3 regions of the Streptomyces sp. NBC_01390 genome follow, and region 2 is predicted to be linked to each of the others. Evidence: riboswitches for the same ligand, from Rfam matches in the RefSeq annotation. Region 2 holds a riboswitch; each other region holds the start of a gene.
What was found. A riboswitch is a leader RNA that binds a small molecule or an ion and turns the genes downstream of it on or off. The one in region 2 is predicted to bind thiamine pyrophosphate.

Region 1 (6,095 bases), 2.5 Mb from region 2:
GCGCGGGGCGGCCTTCGCATGAGGACGGATACCGCGGGCACCTGACCCCACGGGTGGGGCCCGGCTAGCCGAGTACGACGATCTCGGACGCGTCGAAGACCACGCCGACCTCGGCGCCCGGCTCCGGTGCCTCGCGCAGCGCGCACGCGGCCTCCAGGCGGGGCGCGTTCTCGGGCCGCAGCTGTACGGCGACATGCGTACCCCGGAAGGTGCGCGAGGTCACGGCGCAGCGCAGGCCCTCGGCGGCAGGCACCAGGCGCACACCGGCGGGCCGTACGAGCAGGGTGCGCGGCCCCTGAGCAGCGCCCTCGGGGACCGGCATCTTGCCCCAGGGGGTGTCGGCGACCTGCCCGCTCACCGTGGCCGGGACGATGTTGTCGAAGCCGAGGAAGCGTGCCACGAACTCGTCGTCGGGCCGCTGCCAGACCTCAAGTGGCGTGCCGGACTGGGCGATCAGCCCGTCACGCATCACGATCACCCGGTCGGCGAGGGCGAAGGCCTCGCCCTGGTCGTGGGTGACGGCGAGCACGGTGGTGCCCAACCGGCCGAACATCTCCCTCAGTTCGACGACGAGACGCTCGCGCAGCGAGCGGTCCAGCTGGCCGAACGGTTCGTCGAGCATCAGCAGACGGGGGCGCGGCGCGAGAGCCCGGGCTAGGGCGACGCGCTGCTGTTCCCCACCGGAGAGCGCGGCGACGGCCCGTCCGGCAGCCCCCGGCAGCCCGACCAGGTCCAGCAACTCCCGTACCCGTACGTCCTGTTGATCCTTGGATACGCGGTGCATGCGCAGCCCGAAGGCGACGTTGGCGCCGACGTCCCGCTGCGGGAACAGCTGGTGGTCCTGGAACATCAGGCCCACCTCGCGCTTGTGCGCGGGCACCCCGGCGAGGTCCTGACCGTCGAGCAACACCCGTCCCCCATCGAGGGGTTGGAGTCCGGCGACCGCCCGCAGCAGCGTCGACTTCCCGCTGCCGCTGGGGCCCAGCACGCACACGATCTCGTGCTCGACGACATCGAGGCCGACACCGTCGAGCACCGCCCGCGCCCCGAACCGTACGGTCGCTCCTTCGAGACTGAGCATGGTCAGAACTCCCCGGTCCGGTCGGTCCGCAGCCGCTCCAGCACGAGCAGAGCCACCGCGCACACCACCATCAAGATCGTCGAAAGGGCCATCGCCTGGCCGTAGTTGAGGTCCCCGGGCCGGCCCAGCAGACGGGCCACGGCGACCGGCAGGGTCGGGTTGTCGGGCCGGGCGATGAACACGGTCGCCCCGAACTCGCCCAGCGACACGGCGAACGCGAACCCGGCCGCGACCAGCAACGCCCGCCGCACGATGGGCAGATCAACCTCGCGCCAGACCCGCCAGGGAGAGGCCCCGAGCACGGCCGCCGCCTCCCTGAGCCGCCCGTCCACGGCACGCAGCACCGGCAGCATGGTCCGCACGACGAACGGCACCCCGACCAGCGCCTGCGCGAGCGGTACGAGGATCCAGCTGCTCCGCAGATCGAGCGGCGGCTCGTCGAGCGCGATGAGGAACCCGAACCCGACGGTCACCGCCGACACCCCGAGCGGCAGCATCAACAGCGCGTCGAACCCTCGTACGAGCCGCCCGGCATCGCGCCGGGTGAGCGCCACGGCGGCCAGCGACCCGACGACGACGGCGATACCGGTGGCGGCGAGGGCGTACTGGAGCGAGTTCCCGATGGCGGCGATCGGCGCCACCAGGAAGATGCCGGAGTCGTCGCGGGTGAGCGCCCGGTAGTAGCCGAGGCCCGAGCCGCCGGGCATGGCGAACGACCGCTGGACGAGTACGGCGAGCGGCAGCACCAGCAGGACGGCGATGCTCACGAGCACTCCGCCGAGCAGGGCCCACTGGCCCCGGCCGCGCGGCCGGCGTGCTGTCGTCTCCGGTGCCACGAGCCGCAGCGCGCTCTCCCGTCGCCGTACCGTCCGGGCGTGCACGGCGAGAACCGCGCCCACCGCGACGAACTGGACGATGGTCAGCACGGCGGCCGTGGCGAGGTCGAAGATCTCCGAGGTCTGGCGGTAGATCTCCACTTCGAGGGTGGCGAAGGTCGGTCCGCCGAGGATCTGCACCACTCCGAAGGAGGTGAAGGTGAAGAGGAAGACCATGAGCCCGGCGGCGGCGACGGCGGGCGCGAGGGCGGGCAGGGTGACCTGCCGCCAGGCGGCGAACCGCGAGGCGCCGAGAACCCGCGCGGCCTCCTCCTGGCGCGGGTCGAGCTGCGCCCAGAGCCCGCCGACCGTCCGTACGACGACGGCGTAGTTGAAGAAGACATGCGCGAGCAGGATCGCCCACACGGTCGTGTCCAGCCGTACGCCCCACAGCTGGTCGAGCAGTCCGGCGCGCCCGACCAGCGCCAGGAAGGCAGTACCGACGACGACGGTCGGCAGCACGAACGGCACGGTCACCACGGCCCGCAGAATCTGCTTGCCCCTGAAATCGAAGCGCGCGAAGACGTACGCGCCGGGGAGCGCGACCAGCAGCGTGAGCGCGGTGGACGCGAACGCCTGCCAGACGGTGAACCACAGGACATGCCGGATCCCGGGGTCCCCCAGCACGTCCCCCACCTGCCCCAGCCGCCAGACCCCGTCGACGTGCAGGCCCCGCGCGACGATCGCGGCGACGGGATAGGCGAAGAAGAGCGCGAAGAAGACGACGGGCACCACCAGCAGGGCACCGCGCAGAGCGGCGCCCTGCCGGCGCACAGCCGCCGGGACCGCTGCCGCTACTTCAGTACGAGCGATGTCCACGACTTGACCCACTGGTCACGGTGTTCGGCGATCTTCGCGGGGTCCATCGTCTCGGGGTCCTTGGCCTGCGGCCCGAACTCGGTGAACTCGGCAGGCACCTTGGCGCCCCCACGCACCGGGTACACGAACATGTTGAGCGGCATGTCCTCCTGGAAGGCCTTGCCCACCAGGAAGTCGAGCAGCGCCTTGCCGCCCTTGCTGTTCCCGGCGTTGCTGAGCAGTCCTGCGTACTCGATCTGCCGGAAGCAGGTGCCGGTCGCGACGCCGGTCGGCGCGGTGGTCGGCTTCGGGTCGGCAAAGATCACCTCGGCGGGCGGCGAGGAGGCGTACGAGACGACGAGCGGCCGGTCCGCCTTGGCCTTCTTGCCGCCGGCCGACCCGGAGAACTCCTCGTTGTAGGCCTGCTCCCAGCCGTCGACGACCTTCACGCCGTTGGCCTTGAGCTTCGTCCAGTAGCCGGCCCAGCCGTCGTCGCCGTACCTCGCGGCGCTGCCGAGCAGAAAGCCGAGTCCGGGCGAGGAGGTGGAGGCGTTCTCCGTGACGAGGAGATCCTTGTAGGCGGGCTTGACCAGATCGTCGAAGGACTCGGGCGGCGTCAGCTTGTGCTCGCTGAACCAGGCCTTGTCGTAGTTGACGCAGATGTCGCCGGTGTCGATCGGCGTGACCCGGTGCTTGTCCGCGTCGGTCCGGTACGCGGGCAGGATCGCGTCGGCGTCCTTCACCTCGTACGACTGGAACAGCCCGTTGTCGAGCGCGCGGGAGAGCAGGGTGTTGTCGACGCCGAAGAAGACGTCGCCCTGCGGGTTGTCCTTGGTCAGGATCGCCTTGTTGACGGCCTGGCCGGCATCGCCGTCCTTGAGGACCTTGACGGTGTACCCGGACTGCTTCTCGAAGGCGGCGAGGACACCCTTCGAGACGGCCCACGAGTCATGGCTGACGAGGGTGACGGTCTTGGAGTCCGCCGCCGAACCGCTGCCGCCGTCCCCGGACCCGCACGCGGACAGCGTGACGAGCCCGAGCCCGACGGCAAGGGCCGTGACCTGCTTGGTGATGCTCACCGGATTTTTCCTCCTGGGATGACCAGGAAGAGACGCGGCCCTGCCCGGACCCCATGACGGGTTCCGGGCAGGGCGCAACAGCTTGAGTGATGACCGAACTTCCTACCCAGAATGACCTGGGCGAGGTTCAGAGGGTCTGCGGTCTGTCCCGCACTCTCAGCGCTGTGGCGCTCCCCTGTCGGAATATGAAGATATGTAGGTACGGCGTAAGACTACCGCTCGGTGGCCGCCAGCTGACCGCACGCCCCGTCGATCTCCTGCCCCCGCGTGTCCCGAACGGTGACGGGCACGCCGTGAGCGGCGATCGCCTCGACGAACGCCTTCTCGTCCTCGGGCCGCGAGGCGGTCCACTTGGACCCCGGAGTCGGGTTCAGCGGAATCAGGTTGACGTGCACGGGCTTGCCCCTGAGCAGCCGCCCGAGCCGGTCACCACGCCAGGCCTGGTCGTTGATGTCCCGGATCATCGCGTACTCGATGGACAGCCGACGCCCCGACTTCGCCGCGTACTCCCACCCGGCGTCGAGGACCTCCCGCACCTTCCACCGCGTGTTGACGGGCACGAGGGTGTCGCGCAGCTCGTCGTCGGGCGCGTGCAGGGAGATGGCGAGCCGGCACTTGAAGCCCTCGTCGGAGAACCGGTTGATGGCCGGTACCAGTCCGACGGTCGAGACGGTGATCCCACGCTGCGACAGCCCCATGCCGTCCGGCGCGGGGTCGGTCAGCGCGCGGATGGCGCCGACGACGCGCTTGTAGTTGGCGAGGGGCTCGCCCATGCCCATGAAGACGATGTTGGAGAGCCGCGCGGGGCCACCGGGGATCTCCCCGTCCCGAAGCGCACGCATCCCGTCCACGATCTGGTGCACGATCTCGGCGGTGGACAGGTTCCGGTCCAGCCCGGCCTGCCCGGTCGCGCAGAACGGGCAGTTCATCCCGCACCCGGCCTGCGAGCTGATGCACATGGTCACCCGGTCCGGGTACCGCATCAGCACCGACTCGACGAGCGTCCCGTCGAACATCCGCCACAGCGTCTTGCGGGTGGTGTCCTGGTCGGTCGACAGATGACGGACGACCGTCATCAGCTCCGGAAGCAACGCCTCCTGGAGCTTGCCGCGCGAGGCGGCCGGAATGTCCGTCCACTCGTCCGGGTCGTGCGCGAACCGCGCGAAGTAGTGCTGCGAGAGCTGCTTGGCACGAAACGGCTTCTCACCGATCGCGGCAACGGCCTCTTTACGCTCGAGGGGCGTGAGATCGGCAAGATGCCGCGGCGGCTTCTGAGCTCCGCGCGGGGCGATGAATGTGAGTTCTCCGGGCTTAGGCATGGCCATACCAGTGTCGCAGACATCCGGACACCCCCTCGCCGCCCTGTGGACAACCTCACGTACAAGCACAGAAGCCCAGGTCAGCGACCCTCTCCACGCTCTCGCCCGCTACGTTCTCACCGAGGCGCCGCAGCCATCACCCCCCGAAGCCGCGTCACCTCCCGCTCCAGCTCGCGGTAGTGGTCGCTGACCTTGCGCCGGGCCGTCGGGGTGACGCGGCCCCCGTCCAGTTCGGTCAGCCGGTGTCCCAGGGCGGCGAGGTCCGTCTGCCAGCTGTGCCAGCCGTCGGCGCCCTGGGCGACAGCCAGCTCGTCCTGGGCGGCCCGCAGGGCCTCGTGGGCCGCCTGACGCAGCGGGAGGAGGTCGGCGCGCAGTCGTTCGGTGCGCTCACGGAGATAGACGAGGGACTCGCCGACCCCGGCGCACGTCTCGCCCAGCTCGGTCATCGATCTGGTGTGCACCCCGAGCGCGCCCAGCCAGGGCACGGCCGCTTCGACACCGTCCTCCGCCGCCGCGACCGCCCCGGTACGGATCTCGTCGTAGTACCGGGAAACACCGTCCAGATCGGCGAAGACACTCACCGCCCCGGTCGTCTGCTCACGGATGGTGTCCGAGGGCAGCCCGTCGCCCTGATCGAGCAGCGCCTCGATCCGCGCCAGCTCACCCCGAACAGCTCTCCGCAGCTCCAGCAGAGCCTGGTGAGCCGCGTCGGCCGCCTCGACGGGGCCGGCGACAGCGGCCAGCCCCTCGGCCTGCCGCTGGCGTCTGGCCCGACTACGCCCCCACATGCACGCCACCCCTTCCGGACGGATCGACCGCACTGAAGTCGATCTTAGGTTCGAAAGGGGTGGTTTCGGGCTGACGTGTGTGCTTCACAGGAAATCCGGACCGTACTGGAACATTCCGGCCCGCCCTCAGCCCACGAAGGCGACGAACAGCAACC
Region 2 (6,095 bases):
ACCTTCTCGTCCTGGTGCAACTGCCGTGACTGGTCCGGCTGCACGATCTCCGTGAACGTACGGCCCTTGTCGTCACCGGTGTCGACCCGGATCGTCGCCCTCTTGCAGTCGCCGGTCGCCTGTTGCTGTGCCGAGGAGCCCTCGGCGGTGGACGTGTCGCCGGTCGGGGTCTCCCCCGAGGCGTTGACGGACTTGCAGTCCACCGAGACGACCTTGGTGACCGTGGCTTCCTGGGTCTGCCGATCGAAACCGACGCCCGTGCGCTGGTGCGCCGGGGCGCCCCCGGGCCACAGCACCACGAGCCCGACCACGACCGCCGCGGCGAAGGGGATCAGAATCGCCCCGATGATCTTTCGCAGGTGGACGGAGACAGGGGCGGCCGGCCCATGGCTGTGACTGTGGCCGTGCGATTGACCGCCGTTGTCATCGGGACCGTGGGCGTCACCCGGCCCGTCCCCATGTTCCCCACCACCAGGTCCGGGGCCGTGCCCACCGCCAGAACCTCCGCCGGGTCCGCCACCGTGCCCGTCGCCGGGTCCGTTCCCATGCCCATGATGCCCATGGTCGGTGTGCTGACCCGGCCCGGCTCCGTGTTCGTGCTCGCGCCCGTCACCTGCTCCGGGGCCAGGACCCCGTCTGGCGCCGGACACGGGAAGCGGGCCGAACTGGCCGGTCCCGGGCCCCTCGGCGCCGAACCCGTGGTCCGGGTCACCCGGTCCAGGACGGCCGACTCGGCCCGGGCCCGCTCCGGGCCCGTAGCCGCGATCGATCCTGCGACCGGGCCCGTACCCGGGACCCTGATTCCCTCCGGTCGCTCCGCCTGTTCCTGCTCCGGGCCCTGACACGCCACCGAGGCCGCCGGGGCCGTTGCCGGATCGCAGCCCGCGCTCCTGGCCGGGGCCGCCATTGCCACTGCCGGGTCCGGAGCCGTGCCCGGCACCGCTTCCGCGCGCCGGCTCGGAGGGCGGGTACGGGGGTCCTTGGGTCGTGGTCACCGCCCGATCATCGCAAGAACGGCAGGGGCCCTCTGTTCACCTCGCCCAAATTGACGCTAGCGTGGAGGCACCTTTGCACACGCGGGAGCTCGGAGCACCGGGCTGAGAGGGCGCTGACCTCCGTCTTAGCGATGTTTCACGTGGAACACGTGGAACGAGTGATGTTTCACATGAAACATCGGCAGACGGAATCCGCTGCGTCGACCGCTGAACCTGTTACCGGGTAATGCCGGCGTAGGGAGTAGGTCTCATGACCATCAAGGACACACGCACGCCTGCCTCCGACCAGGACGACCAGCCCACTCAGGGCGAACAGTCCCAGGGGGTCGGGAAGTCCGTCGGCTGGCACAAGGGGTATGTCGGTGGCTCGCGCCCCGACCTGCGGGTGCCGGTCCGTCAGGTGCACCTCACCAACGGGAAGTCGGTCACCCTGTACGACACGTCGGGCCCGTACACCGATCCGCAGGTCGACACGGATGTCCGCAGGGGGCTGGCGCCTCTGCGCGACAACTGGATCATCGCCCGAGGCGACACCGAGGAGTACGCGGGCCGCCCCGTCCGCCCGGAGGACGACGGGATCAAGCACACCTCGCCGCGCGGCGGCCTCCGAAACCTCGACGCGGTGTTCCCGGGAAGGCCCCGGCAGCCGCGCCGGAGCCGGAGTGGACAGGCGGTGACGCAACTCGCGTACGCCCGCCGCGGCGAGGTCACGCCCGAGATGGAGTTCGTGGCGCTCCGGGAGAACCTCGATCCCGAGGTGGTCCGCGAGGAGATCGCGGCCGGACGTGCGGTACTGCCCGCGAACGTCAACCACCCGGAGATCGAGCCGATGATCATCGGCAAGCGGTTCCTGGTGAAGGTCAACGCCAACATCGGCAACTCCGCCGTCACTTCCTCCATCGAGGAAGAGGTCGAGAAGATGACCTGGGCGACGCGCTGGGGCGCCGACACGGTCATGGACCTGTCCACCGGCCGCAACATCCACACCACCCGCGAATGGGTGCTGCGCAACTCCCCCGTTCCCATCGGCACGGTGCCGCTGTACCAGGCGTTGGAGAAGGTGGACGGCAGGGCCGAGGAACTGACCTGGGAGATCTACAAGGACACGGTCGTCGAACAGGCCGAGCAGGGCGTGGACTACATGACGGTGCACGCGGGCGTCCGCCTGGCGTACGTACCGCTCACCGCGAACCGCAAGACCGGCATCGTCTCGCGCGGTGGATCGATCATGGCGGCCTGGTGCCTGGCGCACCACAAGGAGTCGTTCCTGTACGAGAACTTCGAAGAACTGTGCGAGATCCTCGCCGCGTACGACGTCACGTACTCGCTCGGCGACGGCCTGCGCCCCGGATCGATCGCGGACGCCAACGACGAGGCGCAGTTCGCGGAGTTGCGGACGCTCGGGGAACTCAACACGATCGCGAAGCGTTTCCATGTACAGACGATGATCGAAGGCCCGGGCCACGTCCCGATGCACAAGATCAAGGAGAACATCGACCTTCAGCAGGAGATCTGTGATGAAGCTCCGTTCTATACGCTCGGCCCGCTGACGACTGACGTCGCGCCGGCGTACGACCACATCACTTCCGGCATCGGTGCCGCGATGATCGCCTGGTGGGGCACGGCCATGCTCTGCTATGTCACACCCAAGGAGCACTTGGGTCTGCCGAACCGTGACGACGTCAAGACCGGCGTCATCACCTACAAGATCGCCGCCCATGCAGCCGACCTCGCCAAGGGGCACCCAGGTGCGCAGGATTGGGATGACGCACTCTCCGACGCCCGCTTCGAGTTCCGGTGGGAGGACCAGTTCAACCTGGCCCTCGACCCGGACACAGCACGGGAGTTCCACGACGAGACCCTGCCGGCCGAGCCCGCCAAGACGGCCCACTTCTGCTCCATGTGCGGGCCGAAGTTCTGCTCGATGAAGATCAGCCAGAGCATCACAGAGCGGTTCGGCGGTACGGCGGCTGCGGATGCGACGGCGGAGGAGGTCGCTGAGGGGATGCTCCAGAAGTCGAAGGAGTTCGCGGCCAGCGGCAACCGGGTGTACCTGCCGCTCGCGGAGTGAGAAACGAGTGGAGGAGTATCGGAAGGTTCCCGTGCGAGCGGTAACGGAAGGGACAAGAACCCCCGTTCCTTGATCGTTCTGTCTACCCTCCGTGCCATGGGCGGAATCGACCTGGCCAACGGGGTAGCGGGAGCCGCAATCGGCATGGTGTTCGCAACGCTGTTCCAACAGCCGTTGCAGGACGCCTGGTTCCGGCTGCGAAGGCGATCGGTCAGTGCGGTGCGCGGGCTGCGGCAACGGGAGGAGAGCGGCACGGCCTGGCAGACGTTCTCACTCGGGCCGCTGCACACCTCCGCGCTGATCGTCGAAGGGGACGGTGACGTGGCGATCGCCCCCGAAGACGTGCATGTGCATGTCCTCGACCAGGAGGTCGCTCTCCCCGAGGAGATGGCCGGCTGGCGGGACGAGATCGAGGCGGAGAACGAGCGGCTGCGGGCGGAGGGGCGGACACCCGTGTGGAACGGCCCCCGCTACGCGGTCGAGTCGTTCGACATCTCCCGGACGGCCCTGGCCGAGCATCCGGAAGTCCACATACGTCTGCGGCCCACCGACTACTACACGTTCCTCGCCACCCAGCAGCTCGACCGCCGGCTGCCGGACGGCACGACACCTCGCAGCCGCCACCTCGACCCCGACGATCCACTGGTCGCGCCCGCCTTCCTCCAGTGCAGCTTCGGGGTGAACATCGCCGTGGTGACGGCCGACGACATGCTGGTCGTCAGCCGGCGCAGCAACCGGGTCCGGACGGGCCAGGGGTTGTGGAACTCGTCCGTCAACGAAGGGATGTCACGGCACATCGACTCCGCCGGCCGAAGCGCGCCGGAACTGCATGCGGTGGCCCGCCGCGGTATGCGCGAGGAGCTCTCGCTGGAACCCCACGAGTACTCCCTCGTGCTGCTGGCCTTCGTCGTCGACGTCGAACGGCGGCAATGGAGCGCCCACTTCTACGCCCGACTCAAGGACATCACCCGGGAGGGGCTGCAGGCCCGAATGAGCCGAGGCGCGGCCGACCGCTGGGAGCACCAGACGATCGACTACGTGCCGTTCCGGCCGGGCGATGTCGTCCGGTACATGCTGCACGCCGACCGGATCCACCGTTGGGCACCGGTCGCCCCGGCCCTGTACCACCTGGCCATGGTCCATGTGCACGGCCGTACGCCTGTGGAGCGGGCGGAGGCCCAAGTGGTCAGGCGGCTCCGATAGCCGCCCGCTCCACCTGAGTCGCTCGTCCCGCGTCCGGACCGGCCGGTCACTCCGGCGGGTGGTCCGGGCCCCCGAAGTCCGGGCTGGTGAAGTCCGGGCTGGAGAAGCTGGGGCGGTGGCCCGTCGTCGAGTCGCCCTCGGGGCTGCTGAAGCCGGGCCGGTTGTAGCCGAGCTGGGGCATGCGGCTGACGGTGGGTTGCGCGGCCGGTTTGCGGTTCATGGCCGCCGTACCGGGGTCGGCGAGGGCGTCGCGGAGGAAGGGCAGGATGCCCCGCTCCAGCAGGGCCTCGCGCCAGGCGTCCCTGGCCTGCGCGACCTCCCCGGTCAGTTCGCCGTATGCCCCGTCCTCCTCCGCCTCCGGGCTGTTGCGCAGGGCGGTGAGCAGGAGGCCGACCGCGGCGACGAGTATCGCTGCCGCGGTCACCGCGCCGAACACCCATCCGGTGGTCAGCATGGTCTGGGCGAACGCCGGCTCGGGATCGAGCATCTTGAGGATGTAGCCCACGAGCAGGAAGATCGCCGCCGCCGTGCCGGCGAGGACGGGAGCCAGGACCGCGACGACGGCGACAGCGCCCGCTCCGGCGGGCTCGGCGACAGCCTCACCCATACCGGCGACGAACCCCACCGCGCCTCTACCCGGCTCGTTCGAGCCGGATTCGTGGACGGAGGACGGGGTGGACGGCGCCGGGTGGCGCAGTTCGTCGCGGACCTTCACGTAGTGCTGGTACTCGTTCGCCGCGGCGACCGTGATGAGCGCGGTGGCGTTGAGCGCCATTGTGCGCAGTTGTTCGGGGTTCAGACGCTGACCGACGGCGGCCAGTTCCGGGCGGTCCGGGGCGGAGCGCAGCGCCTCATCGAGGATCCGCTCGTATTCCTGGCGGTCCTCGTTCAGCAGGTGCTGCGGAACGCTGTTCATGTGCATCCCCCGATGCTCCGTAGGGCTTGGGGCTCGGCATGCTGACGAGCCGTCGGGCAGAAACGGAGGGGAGCCTGCTACGGATAAGCCGATGGTAGAGCGGCGACGGCGCGCCGTGACAGGGGGTTTGAAGAAATTACCGTGTGACAGTCCCCCGCCCGATGCGGTTCTTGGTCGCGGGACGGCTGCCCGGGGAACGCCCGGACACCCGTCAGAGATCCAGCGGAAGCTCCTGGACCAGCAGTTTTCCGGCCATGGTCACGCCGCCGTCCATCGCGATGGCGAGTCCCTCGGCATAGACGTGCGGATGTTCGATGTTCGGACCGGAGTTGTCCTCGCCGTCGTCCTCGGTGCCGACATCACCCACCAGATAGGGGATGGGACTGTGCCCGTGCACGATGCGGGCGCCGCCGTAGGTGTCGAGGAGGGAGCGTACGGCCTCCACTCCGCCCTCGTCGCGGAAGGAGAAGCGCTTGGTGAACTTGCGGAACAGATCCCACACCTCGTCCGCGTCGTTGCGGGTGATCGTCTCGCGGACGGTGTCGTTGACCGCCTCGATCGAGTCGCCGTAGTCGAGGTAGGCGGTGGTGTCGGAGTGCACGAGCAGGTGTCCGTCGACCTCCTCGATCGCGTCGAGGCGGGCCATCCACTGGAGGTGGTGGTCCTGAAGCCGGTCCATGTCGGTCTTCTGGCCGCCGTTCAGCAGCCAGGCCGCCTGGAAGGTGGCCGTACCCGCGCCGGAGTTGACGGGGGTGTCACCGAACCGCTTGGCGCCCAGTAGCAGCAGCTCGTGGTTGCCCATGAGGGCCTTGCAGTAGCCGCCGGCCGCGGCTGCCTCGGCGGACAGCCGCATGACCAGGTCGATGACGCCGATGCCGTCCGGACCGCGGTCGGTGAAGTCGCCGAGGAA
Region 3 (6,095 bases), 3.1 Mb from region 2:
CAGCCAGCAGACCGTCCAGGCGGGGCCGGACGGGTCACCGCGCCACAGGGTGGTGTCGGCGGACTGGTGGTGGCCGACGTACTGGACGAAACGGCCGAACTGCTCCGACCAGAAGTACGGGACCGGATCGTAGGCCGCCGGGGACTCCCCGATGATGTTCGCGGCGACCGTTCGGGGTCCCTGGAGGGCGTTGTCCCAGTGGTGGACCAGAAGGCGCCGGCCGTACCTTCCCGAAGGGAAGGAGGCGCAGTCGCCGACCGCGTAGACGTCCGCCGCGGAGGTGCGCAGGTGGTCGTCGGCGACGACCTCCCGGTGGTCGCCCAGGGCGATTCCCGAGCCCACGAGCCAGCCGGTGGCCGGGCGGGCGCCGATGCCGACGACGACGGCGCCCGCGGGCAGCCGTGAGCCGTCGTCGAGCACCACCGCGCCGGGCTCGACGCGTGCCACGCGCGCGTGGGTGCGCAACGAGGCGCCGCTGTCGGCGTACCAGGCGGCCATCGGCGCGGCCACCTCGGCGGGCAGGGCGCCCGCGAGCGGCCGGTCGGCGGCCTCGACGACGGTGACGGCGCAGCCTGCCTCGCGCGCGGCGGTGGCGAACTCGGCACCCATCCAGCCGGCCCCGACGACCACGATGTCGTGCTGGCGTGCGAGGACGGGCCGCAGCCGCTCGGCGTCGTCGAGGGTGCGCAGCAGATGCACACCGGGGACGCCCTCGGTGCCCGGCAGCCGGATCGGTTCGGCGCCGGTCGCGAGCACCAGGACGTCGTACGGGACCGGTCCCTCCGCGGTGTCCAGCTCGTGTTCGCCGGCGCGGACGCCCAGCACCTCGCGCCCGAGCAGCAGTTCGATGTCGAGGGCCTCGAAGTCGACGTCGAAGGCGGAGCCCTCCGCCTTGCCGAGCAGGACGGCCTTGGACAACGGCGGCCGGTCGTACGGTTGATGGGGTTCGGCGCCGAGGAGTGTGACGGTGCCGGTGAACCCCTGCTCCCGCAGCGCGACCGCGGTCTGCACCCCGGCCATGCCCGCGCCCACGACGACCACACGTCGCGGCCGCGACCCGCCTTCTGCGCCCTGTGCCTGCGTCTGCTCACTCACTCGATCACCATAGACAACTGACAAATTGTCAGTCAGTGGGCGCGGTAAGTGACCTACTGCACACCCGCGCGCTCGACTCGTTCAACCTGTTCGACCTGCTCCGCCACGCTCGTCCCGCTGCCCGCCTGTGACTCCCACTCCCAGGTCTCCGCCAACCGCACCCGCCCGTCAGGCAGTTCGGTCACCTCGGAGACACAGTGGCCGGAGGAGGTCGTCCCGTCGTGCTTCAGCTGCACGTACCGGAAGTCGAGACGGTCACCTTCCCGCGTACCCACGAGACGGCCGCGTACGACATCTCCGCCCGTGTACTCGGCCCAGATCTCGCCGTCCCGCTCGTGGTAGGTGAACCGGGTGCGCGTACCCACCTGGCCTGGCGCCTGGTCCGTGACCGGGGCGAGGACGAGGCCGTCGAGCGAGCGGGGCATGGGCGGAGGCTCCCTTACACGTGAGTTGGTCTGCGGGCTAGGGTGGCCAGCGTAAGCACTCGCGGGAGCCCGGACGCACCGGGCTGAGAGGGAGGCTGGGCGGCCTCCGACCGTACGAACCTGATCCGGGTCATGCCGGCGAAGGGAGGGGCTGGACGCCCATGTCGCGTACGCACACCTCGGACGTCGTTGTCGTCGGAGGCGGGATCATCGGGCTGGTGACGGCCTGGCGGGCCGCTCAGCGCGGGCTCGCCACGACCGTCGTGGATCCCGTGCCCGGCGGTGGGGCCGCACAGGTGGCGGCCGGCATGCTGGCCGCCGTCACGGAGCTGCACCACGGCGAGCAGACCCTGCTGGGGCTCAACCTGGAGTCGGCCCGCCGCTATCCGGACTTCGTGGCCGAGCTCACCGAGCTGACCGGCCACGACCTCGGCTACCGCCGCTGCGGCACACTCGCCGTCGCGCTCGACGCCGACGACCGCGCCGAACTGCGCGAACTGCACGCGCTGCAGCAGCGGTCGGGTCTGGAGTCGGAGTGGCTCTCCGGGCGCGAATGCCGGCGCCTGGAGCCGATGCTCGCGCCGGGCGTGCGCGGGGGGCTCCGGGTGGACGGCGACCACCAGATCGACCCGCGACGGCTGGCCGGGGCGCTGGTGGACGCCTGTGAGCGGACCGGCGTGGTGCTGCGCCGGACGTGGGCCGAACGGCTCGACGTACGGCGGGGACGAGCCGCCGCGGTCACCGACTCCGCCGGCGACGAACTGGCCGCCGGATCGATCGTGCTGGCCGGGGGCAGCCTCAGCGGACGCCTCGCAGGGGTCCCGGAGGCCGTTCTGCCGCCCGTACGGCCCGTGAAGGGGCAGGTCCTGCGGGTGACCGTGCCGAAGCGGTACGCGCCGTTCCTGAGCCGGACCGTCCGGGCCGTGGTGCGGGGGAGCCAGGTCTATCTGGTGCCGCGCGAGAACGGGGAGCTGGTCGTCGGGGCGACGAGCGAGGAGCTGGGCTGGGACACGACCGTCACGGCGGGCGGCGTGTACGAACTGCTGCGCGACGCCCATGAACTCGTCCCCGGGATCACCGAGCTGCCGTTGACGGAGACGCGGGCCGGACTGCGCCCCTGCTCCCCGGACAACGCGCCGCTGCTCGGCCCGACCGCACTGGAGGGGCTTCTGCTGGCCACGGGCCACTACCGGAACGGGGTGCTGCTGACGCCGGTCACGGGAGACGCGATGGCCACCGTCCTGGCCACCGGTGAACTGCCCGCCGAGGCCCGGGCCTTCACGCCCCGCCGGTTCGACACCGTACGCATGGAGCAGCTCGTATGAACATCCTGGTGAACGGCGTACGGCGCGAGGTCTCCGCGGACACCGCGCTCGACGCTCTGGTGCGGACCCTCACCCCGGCGCCCTCCGGGGTGGCCGCCGCGCTCAACGAAACCGTCGTCCCGCGCGCGCGGTGGTCGGCGACCACCCTCTCCGAGGGAGACCGCGTCGAAGTCCTCACCGCCGTCCAGGGAGGCTGAGCCATGGCCGACGATCCCTTTGTCCTCGGTGGTACGACCTTCGCGTCCCGGCTGATCATGGGTACGGGGGGTGCGCCCAGCCTCGACGTGCTGGAGCGGGCGCTGGTGGCCTCCGGCACGGAGCTGACGACGGTCGCGATGCGGCGCGTCGACCCGTCGGTGCACGGGTCGGTGCTGTCGGTGCTGGAGCGCCTCGGCATCCAGGTACTGCCCAACACCGCGGGATGCTTCACCGCCGGAGAGGCCGTGCTGACGGCTCGGCTGGCCCGGGAGGCACTCGGTACGGACGTGGTGAAACTGGAGGTCATCGCCGACGAGCGGACGCTGCTGCCGGATCCGGTCGAGCTGCTGGACGCGGCGGAGGTGCTGGTGGAGGACGGGTTCACGGTGTTGCCGTACACGAACGACGACCCGGTACTGGCGCGGAAGCTGGAGGACGTGGGGTGCGCGGCGGTCATGCCGCTGGGGTCGCCGATCGGGTCGGGGCTGGGGATTCGCAACCCGCACAACTTCCAGCTGATCGTGGAGCACGCGCGTGTGCCGGTGATTCTGGACGCGGGGGCGGGGACGGCGTCGGATGTGGCGTTGGCGATGGAGTTGGGGTGTGCGGGGGTGATGCTGGCGTCGGCCGTAACGCGGGCGCAGGAGCCTGTGCTGATGGCGGAGGGGATGCGGTACGGGGTTTCGGCGGGGCGGTTGGCATACCGGGCGGGTCGGATACCTCGGCGGCACTTTGCTGAGGCGTCGTCGCCTGTTGCCGGGCTGGCCGCGTTGGATCCGGAGCGGCCTGCTTTCTAGGTGCCCTCTGCTTTCACTGCCCTTTGATCTCCCACCCGCGCACCGCCCGTTTCCAGCCCGTTTACAGGTGGAGCTCTCCTGTGGGGGCTTGGCGTCGTCGGCGGCCTTCCGCTGGGATCTGCGTCACAGGTTCGCCTCAGTCCCGCTGCTTTCCTGTGCATTCCTGGCTGAAACTGCGGCCTTGTCAGCGGCGGCTCGTACACTCACCTGCGTGGATACGACCCTTCAGGACCCTCTCGTCGGGCAGGTGCTCGACGGCCGCTATCGCGTCGACGCGCGGATCGCGGTCGGTGGGATGGCCACGGTCTACCGGGCCGTGGACACCCGCCTCGACCGTGTGCTCGCCCTCAAGGTGATGCATCCGACGCTCGCCGCCGACGTGTCCTTCGTCGAGCGGTTCATCCGGGAAGCGAAGTCCGTGGCCCGGCTCGCGCACCCCAACGTCGTACAGGTCTTCGACCAGGGCGCCGACGGGTCGTACGTCTATCTCGCCATGGAGTACATCGCCGGCTGCACCCTGCGTGACGTGCTGCGCGAGCGCGGAGCGCTCCAGCCGAGGGCCGCGCTGGACATCCTGGAGCCCGTGCTCGCCGCCCTCGGCGCCGCGCACCGGGCCGGGTTCGTGCACCGCGACATGAAGCCCGAGAACGTGCTGATAGGGGACGACGGGCGGGTCAAGGTCGCCGACTTCGGGCTCGTGCGGGCCGTGGACACGGTCACCAACACGACGAGCTCCGTCCTCGGCACCGTCTCCTATCTCGCGCCCGAGCAGATCGAGAACGGCACCGCCGATCCCCGGGTCGACGTGTACGCCTGCGGCATCGTCCTCTACGAGATGCTGACCGGCGACCAGCCGCACTACGGCGACTCCCCCGCGCTGGTGCTCTACAAGCATCTGCACGAGGACGTGCCGCCGCCCTCGTCCCTCGTACCGGGGCTGGCCTTCGAGCTGGACGCGCTGGTCGCCTCGGCCACCGCGCGCAACGCGGACATCCGCCCGTACGACGCCGTGGCGCTGCTCTCCCAGGTCCTGGAGACGCGCGGCTCGCTCGACGCCGAGCAGTTGGACGCCGTACCACCGCAGGCCGTCGCGTCGGCGCACGACAACGCCGAGGACCTGACGAGCGTCATCCCGCGGACGCTGTCCGTCGCGCGGCCCCTGCCCGTCAACGAGGACGACTCCCCGGGCGGCCGGCAGCACTTCGATCGGACCGGCGGGGCCCACCGGACCAGCCTGCTGGGTGCCGTCGCCGCCCCGGAGGCCGCCCCGGTCTCCCGGCGGGCCGGGCGGGACCGGAGACGGCGTACGCCGATCGCCGTCCTCGTCGCCGTGCTCCTCGTCCTCGGTGTGGGCGCGGGCGTCTGGTACATCAACTCCGGGCAGTTCACGCGGGTCCCGGCGGTGCTGTCGCAGACCCGGGCGGATGCCGAGGCCCGGATCTCGGCCGCCGGGCTCGAGTCCAACGTCAAGTCGGCCTACAGCGACACGGTGAAGCGCGGCAGCGTCATCAGCACCGACCCGGAGGTCGGCGAGCGCATCCGGGACCACGACACCGTGACGCTCACCATCTCCAGGGGGCCGGAGACCGTACCGGTGCCCCAGCTCTCGGGGTACCGCCTCGACAAGGCCCGGGCCGCGCTGAAGCGCGACGGTCTGGAGCCGGGGATGGTCACCCGGGAGTTCAGCGAGGAGGTGCCCCGGGGTTCCGTGATCAGCACGAGCCCGGATCCCGGCACCGAGCGGCGCGCGGGTTCCGCGGTCGCCCTCGTCGTCAGCAAGGGCAGCCCTGTGGAGGTCTCCGACGTCACCGGCGCGAGCCTCGCCGACGCGCAGGCCGAGCTGGAGGAGGCGGGGCTCAAGGTCGAGGTCGCCACCAGGACCGTCACCTCGGACGAGTTCGAGCAGGGTCAGGTCGCCGTCCAGTCCCCGGTGGGCGGCAGCGAGGCGGCCGAGGGCGACACGGTCACGCTGACGGTCTCCAAGGGCCCCGAGATGATCGAGGTCCCGGACGTCGTGGGTGACAGCGTCGACGATGCGAGGGCGGCCCTGGAGGGGGCCGGGTTCACGGTCGACGAGGACCGTGGGCTCCTCGGGCTCTTCGGCGACACGGTGAAGAAGCAGTCCGTGGACGGCGGGGACACCGCCCCCAAGGGGTCGAAGATCACCATCACGATCCGCTGACGGGACGCGGAGCGCCGCGTGACACCCTGAAAGGGTGACCAGCAAGCAGCTCCGCAACCCCGTCGGCGGCCAT

Region 1: linked by a shared signal. The riboswitch ahead of OG241_RS40255 (thiamine ABC transporter substrate binding subunit) and the one ahead of thiC (phosphomethylpyrimidine synthase ThiC) in region 2 are both predicted to bind thiamine pyrophosphate.
Region 3: linked by a shared signal. The riboswitch ahead of thiO (glycine oxidase ThiO) and the one ahead of thiC (phosphomethylpyrimidine synthase ThiC) in region 2 are both predicted to bind thiamine pyrophosphate.

The regions. Positions count from the first base shown of each region.
Region 1 is NZ_CP109551.1:8,947,333-8,953,427, reverse strand. Features, by position in the region: gene OG241_RS40265 (ABC transporter ATP-binding protein) at 65-1,081, opposite strand; gene OG241_RS40260 (ABC transporter permease) at 1,084-2,775, opposite strand; gene OG241_RS40255 (thiamine ABC transporter substrate binding subunit) at 2,751-3,833, opposite strand; TPP riboswitch at 3,915-4,020, opposite strand; gene rlmN (23S rRNA (adenine(2503)-C(2))-methyltransferase RlmN) at 4,046-5,152, opposite strand; gene OG241_RS40245 (hypothetical protein) at 5,269-5,940, opposite strand; gene OG241_RS40240 (phosphatidate cytidylyltransferase) at 6,067-6,095, opposite strand, start outside.
Region 2 is NZ_CP109551.1:6,422,695-6,428,789, forward strand. Features, by position in the region: gene OG241_RS28900 (YibE/F family protein) at 1-650, opposite strand, end outside; TPP riboswitch at 1,067-1,253, shown strand; gene thiC (phosphomethylpyrimidine synthase ThiC) at 1,246-3,066, shown strand; gene OG241_RS28910 (hypothetical protein) at 3,163-4,269, shown strand; gene OG241_RS28915 (hypothetical protein) at 4,316-5,191, opposite strand; gene OG241_RS28920 (metallophosphoesterase) at 5,397-6,095, opposite strand, start outside.
Region 3 is NZ_CP109551.1:3,279,376-3,285,470, forward strand. Features, by position in the region: gene OG241_RS14630 (NAD(P)/FAD-dependent oxidoreductase) at 1-1,095, opposite strand, end outside; gene OG241_RS14635 (hypothetical protein) at 1,149-1,520, opposite strand; TPP riboswitch at 1,572-1,684, shown strand; gene thiO (glycine oxidase ThiO) at 1,682-2,845, shown strand; gene thiS (sulfur carrier protein ThiS) at 2,842-3,042, shown strand; gene OG241_RS14650 (thiazole synthase) at 3,046-3,840, shown strand; gene pknB (Stk1 family PASTA domain-containing Ser/Thr kinase) at 4,052-6,022, shown strand; gene OG241_RS14660 (deoxyribonuclease IV) at 6,057-6,095, shown strand, end outside.